Regions from separate parts of the Metabacillus sp. YM-086 genome, predicted to be linked through region 1. Evidence: riboswitches for the same ligand, from Rfam matches in the RefSeq annotation. Region 1 holds a riboswitch; the other holds the start of a gene.
What was found. Region 1 has a riboswitch for S-adenosylmethionine ahead of ACEWK1_RS25700 (sugar ABC transporter substrate-binding protein). Riboswitches for the same ligand answer to the same signal wherever they lie in the genome.
Positions count from the first base shown of each region.

Region 2: it holds a riboswitch for S-adenosylmethionine, as region 1 does, so the genes downstream of both, metK (methionine adenosyltransferase) here and ACEWK1_RS25700 (sugar ABC transporter substrate-binding protein) in region 1, are expected to answer to the same signal.

Region 1 covers NZ_JBLUOI010000112.1:8,732-11,894, forward strand. The annotation lists gene ACEWK1_RS25695 (sugar ABC transporter ATP-binding protein) at 1-1,019, opposite strand, end outside; gene ACEWK1_RS25700 (sugar ABC transporter substrate-binding protein) at 1,134-2,261, opposite strand; SAM riboswitch class I at 2,377-2,482, opposite strand; gene ACEWK1_RS25705 (hypothetical protein) at 2,743-3,057, opposite strand.
Region 2 covers NZ_JBLUOI010000025.1:44,070-47,232, forward strand. The annotation lists gene pckA (phosphoenolpyruvate carboxykinase (ATP)) at 1-749, opposite strand, end outside; SAM riboswitch class I at 1,079-1,413, shown strand; gene metK (methionine adenosyltransferase) at 1,638-2,834, shown strand; gene ACEWK1_RS12545 (sensor histidine kinase) at 2,860-3,163, opposite strand, start outside.

The DNA of each region.
Region 1 (3,163 bases):
TCTGGTACTAAGGCAATCCCAGACTTTACAGCTTGGTATGGGTTGGAAATTGACAATTTCTTTCCTTTAAGTTTTAACTCACCAGATTTCACTTTTGTCTCTCCAAATAATGCCTTGCACAATTCTGTCTTCCCCGCACCTACAAGACCTGCAATCCCTACAATCTCACCATGACAAATCTGTAATGAAACAGAATTCAACTTTTCAGAATCACTTAAATTATTTACTTCAAAAAGCAAATCTCCCGGATGAATTGCTTTTTGAGGAAATTGCTCCTCTAACTCTTTTCCTAGCATGCTTTCCACTACTCGATTAGGTGTTGTTTCACTTATCTTTTCGTGAGTTACAAGTTTTCCGTTTCTCATAATTGTAATGTCATCACATATTTCAAAAATTTCAGGAAGACGATGTGATATAAAGATAATCCCAACATTCTTTTCTTTTAGTTCACGAACAATACGGAACAATTCCACTGTTTCAGAGTGACTTAATGGTGCAGTTGGTTCATCTAAAATTAAAAATTTGCAATCCGAAGAAACTGTTCTTGCAATTAGAACCATTTGCTTCTCAGCCAAAGTTAATTCACTAACAAGTTTCGTGGAAGATACTTTTATATTCAAGCTGTTTAATATAGTTGTTGCATGCTCATGCAGCTTTTTCCATTTAATAAATTGTCTCTTTCCCATTTCATTCACAGTCTTTGTAAGCATAATATTTTCTCCAACTGTTAAATAAGGAATAAGGGCAGTGTCGACTTCTTGATGGACAATTTGTATACCATTTTTTTGTGCATCTTTAGGTGACTTGATGATCGTTTTGGTCTGGTCAACTGAGATTTCCCCGGTATAGTGAGTATAAGCACCTGATAGCACCTTCATTAGTGTTGATTTTCCAGCACCGTTCGCACCAATTAAAGCATGTGTAGTTCCACTTTTCATAATAAAGTCAACCTCATCTAATGCTTTTACACCAGGAAATTCTATTGAAATTTTTTTCATTTCTAATACTGAGTGATTCATCAATTTGCCTCCTTTCTACTAATTTACACTTCTATGGGATTTAATGTATGTGAGGTAATCAGAGGAAAACGAACACTCTCATAACCTTAGAGAGTGTTCGTTAAGTCTAAAGCATTATTTCTTATAATATTCTTTTAACGTTTTCATCCACTCTTCTTCAAATGCAGTAGATTGGCCCCAGCCTTCCACAGTATCTGCCAGATTCACCATATTAATTGGCTCACTTGACTGTAACAATGCTTCCTGTGAAATAAGAGAAGCTTCAAGATTATACGCTTCTGGTGTTTCTTCTCCCGCAAGCTTTTTCGCTAACAATCTCATATCAACTGCACCAATTAACTTCGGATCAACAGCTGCTGTGTACTTCCAAGAACTTTCTTCATTTTGCATTTCTTGAAGATCTGCATTTGAAACATCAATTCCATAAATCTTAATTTCATCTCTTCCAGCTTCTTTAATCGCACGCGCTGCACCTATTGCAAAAGCATCCCATGTTGCAAAAATCGCATCAATTTCACCTTTTGGATGTTTGTTCAACATTGCCGCCACAGCATTTTGTGTTTGAACAGATGTATCTGCTGCTGCAACTCCAAAGCGTTCAACTTCTTTAATACCTGAATTGTTAGCAAGAATATCTTGGTATACTGCGTTTCTTCTCACCATTGGTGGGAATCCGTCAACCCATAGATAAACAATGTTTGCTTCCCCGTTTGTATCTTGAACTAATTGATCTAACGCGAGCTTTGCTAACGCCTCATCATCTTGTGAAGTTAATGTTACCCCTCCAATTTCAGCTAACCCTTCATTTGAATCAAATGTAACAACACTTTTTCCTGCATCAACAAGCTTTTGAACAGCATCAACAGTTGCTTCATCATCTCCATGTGAAATGATAAAACCGTCATAGTCTTCCTCTAAGCCCTGGGCAATAGCATCATGGAATTTAGCTGTATCACCGTTTGCGGTAAATACATCAACTGTAAATCCTAACGCTTCTCCTTCTTCTTTAGCTCCTGCTAAAAATTGAGCTGTATGATCATCTCCACCGATTTTACGGATAACTTTGATTTTAGCACCTTCACCATTTGCAAAACGTTCAGGTACATTATCTAATGATACTTCTGGATTTCCTTTAGCTTGAGTTGATTCAGCTGTTTCTCCATTATTTGAAGAACAACCTGTCACAAGTAACGTCAGCACAATAGTCAAAAGAAATGCTGCATTAAAAAATCTGTTTTTCATCGTTGCATTGCCCCCTTATTTTCTATAAAACTTTTTAATTATGTCTAGTAATACTAGGCAACAAAAAAACCTCTCTAAAGATAGAGAGGTTTCACCACAATTTTAGGAGTCTCCTCTCTTATCTTTCAAAGCTTTAAAAGCTTTGCAGGATTTAGCACCAATTCTAATTGAACGGTTGCCGGGCGTCATCGGGCCAGTCCCTCTGCCACTCTTGATAAGAGATCTTTTTATGCGATTAAGTAAAATAAACAATAAATATACTTTAATACTCTACAGGATAGATGTCAATCATTAATTGAATATTTCTAATAGTTATTATAAAAAATCAATTGGATCAATTTCATAATGTATCATTTGTTACCAAAAAACGTATAAATTTCACATTTAATAATGTTCTTATCCGTGTATTATTTTTTATTAACATGTTCAAAATGAAGAAAGATGTTCGTTTTTTGACTTAAGAGTCATAATTGAAATTAACTCAATTATATACATTTGATACCTGCAAGTGTCTTAAGCGTTTATTAATTTCTGATTCAAATGTTACTTTTGTTGCTAAATAGTCAAAAATGCCACTATCAATAAGGAGTTTCGTATTTTCAGAGCTTCTAATTCCATCTGAGGTTTTCTGTATATACTCTCCGATTCCCTTTATTAATTCAACAAGATATTTTGTATCTAATTCTTCTAATTTATAATCTTCTCTCCTAGAAATTGTTCTGGCTGTATAATCAATTAAAACTCTTTCATATGTAAAAAAATTAATGACTTTCCAATCCTCTTTAGATAATGCCATTCTACTAATCTCCTTATTTTTATACCTGTTATCATTATAAAAACAAGAGGATTCTAAAATAAACATTTTTCCTTCGTAAAATTCAGACATAGTCTACACTTTATCG
Region 2 (3,163 bases), on a different contig from region 1:
AAACGACGGTTAGGGTCAGCAGATAACGTTGTTTTCCCTGTGCCAGAAAGTCCAAAAAACAGAGCAACATCACCTTCAAAGCCAACATTTGCTGAGCAATGCATAGGGAGGATGTTATTTTCAGGTAATAATAAATTCATAACTGAGAATACAGATTTCTTCATTTCGCCAGCATATTCAGTGCCACCGATTAAAATCGTTCTTTTCTCAAAGGAAATGATAATGAATGTTTCTGATTTTGTACCATCAACTTCTGGATCAGCTTTAAAATGAGGAGCTGATAAAATAGTAAAAGGTAGTTCCTTTGACTCGTTTTCTTGTTCTTGGTCTTTAATAAACAGTTGACTTGCAAAAAGATTATGCCAGGCAAACTCATTTATAATTTTTAGTGGTAACTGAAAGCGAGGGTCAGCACCTGCAAATCCATCAAATATAAAGATTTCATCTCGTTTCTTAAGGTGTGAAATCATTTTACTGTATAAGCGATCAAATGCCTCTTCTGAAATAGGCTGATTCACTGGACCCCAATTTATTTTACTTTTTACTGAACTTTCGTCTACAATAAACTTATCCTCTGGTGATCTCCCGGTATAAGCTCCGGTTGTTGCTCGAATTGCACCTGTTGATGTTAATAATCCTTCTTTACGTTCAAGTACTTTTTCAACAAGCTGTGCAACTGATAAATTATGTTTTGCATTCTCCCCATTAACAAGCTGATTAAGCTCATTTGTTATATCTGTAATATTCATCCCCATTACCTTCCTTCTAGAAAAGAATAATTTCCCTTATGTTGATAATTAGTATAACACATTAATTTTAATAAAACATACTATTTAGTGATTTGCTATCATTAAATTTTTGAATTGAAAAAATATTTTGCTATTAGAAAAACTTAAGCTTTGTACAACACATCACACTAGCACAATGTAGAAAAACAATTGATATTTATATTTCTATAGGATATGGGACACAATAGTGATAGACATCTATCAAATATTTTAATAAATCAATGGTAATAGTTGTCGATTTTTGTTGACACCAATAGGTTAGTGCGCTATGATATGTCCTTGAACGGATTCTCTTATCCCGAGCTGGTGGAGGGACAGGCCCTATGAAACCCAGCAACCTGCTATCAAAGGAAAGCGGCGACTGCGCACTAATTATATAGTTTTATTGAACAGTTTTTTTGCCTGACCTAAGAAAAGCACGTTATGAATCAAAACTCGTTTTGATTCATGTTGTGTTTTTCTTAGGTCAAGAATGATGCGAGAGCATCATTCAAGCAAGCGATAGCTTGCTTAGGCAAAAAAGACCAATCTGTGGAACTATGTTAAACCGACGCAATCTAGAACGACATTTTCCGACGCAAAGGTGCTAACCTGAAGCAAGGCGAAAGCCCTTGATCGATAAGAGCGAAAGGCGATGAACGATGATAAACCTTTCCTCACATGGGAAAGGTTTTTTTTGATAACAGAAAAAAGTATTCTTCATTAGAGTTTTACCAGGACAAGCATGTGGTAAAGGTACATAATACTTCTGTTCACAAAATATGCCAACGTGATTTTCTAAAGGTCATACTTTGGGAAGAGTTCCGGATCAAATGAATGAACATGAATATGAGGAGGAAGCTTTTAATTATGTCTAAAAAACGTCTTTTTACTTCAGAATCTGTAACAGAAGGCCATCCAGATAAGATCTGTGACCAAATTTCAGATTCAATTCTTGATGCAATTATTGCAAAAGATCCAAATGCACGTGTAGCGTGTGAAACTTCTGTTACTACTGGTTTAGTGTTAGTTGCAGGAGAAATTACAACTAGTACGTATGTAGATATCCCAAAAATTGTCCGTGAAACAATCAAAGACATTGGTTACACTCGTGCTAAGTATGGTTTTGATGCGGAAACTTGTGCTGTATTAACATCAATCGATGAGCAATCAGCAGATATCGCTATGGGTGTAGACCAAGCTCTAGAAGCTCGTGAAGGTCAAATGTCAGATGAGGAAATTGAAGCAATTGGTGCAGGGGACCAAGGTTTAATGTTCGGGTTTGCATGTAATGAAACAAAAGAATTAATGCCACTTCCAATTTCGTTAGCACATAAATTATCACGTCGCTTAACAGAGGTTCGTAAAGATGAAATTCTTCCATACTTACGTCCTGATGGAAAAACACAGGTAACTGTTGAATATGATGAAAATAATAAACCAGTTCGTATTGATACAATTGTTATTTCAACTCAACATCATCCTGAAGTTACACTTGAGCAAATCCAACGTAACCTAAAAGAGTATGTTATTAATCCTGTTGTTCCTGCAGAATTAATTGATGAAGAAACAAAATACTTTATTAATCCAACAGGTCGCTTCGTTATTGGTGGACCACAAGGAGATGCTGGATTAACTGGACGTAAAATCATTGTTGATACTTACGGTGGATATGCACGTCATGGCGGTGGAGCATTCTCTGGTAAAGATGCAACAAAGGTTGACCGTTCTGCAGCATATGCAGCTCGCTATGTAGCGAAAAACATCGTTGCAGCTGGTTTAGCTGATAAATGTGAAGTTCAATTAGCATATGCAATTGGCGTAGCACAGCCAGTATCTATTTCAATTGATACGTTCGGAACAGGAAAAGTTTCTGAAGAAGTATTAGTAGAAGTTGTTCGCAGTAATTTCGATTTACGTCCTGCTGGGATTATTAAAATGCTTGACTTAAGACGTCCTATTTACAAACAAACTGCAGCTTACGGACATTTTGGCCGTAATGATCTTGATCTTCCTTGGGAAAGAACAGATAAAGCAGATGCTTTAAATAAAGCTGCATTACAATAAGGTATAAAAGGTCTGATGTGAATGTTCACATCAGACCTTTTTTGTTGGAGCCAAGTTCGTTTGGGAATACAAGCGTAAACGTAGTACCTTTGCCGAGCTTACTATTGAATTCCATTCTACCCCCGTGCAAAAGAACTAATTGTTTTACAATAGCTAGTCCTAACCCAGTACCGCCTTCTTTACGGTTCCTTGCTTTATCTGCACGATAAAAACGTTCACCAATATGCATAATATCTTCTTCTGACATCCCGATTCCATTATCAGCAATAGAAAAGAAGATGCTTTCTTGATTTTGTGTGAGAGAGATCGAGATCGTTCCAGGTTTATCT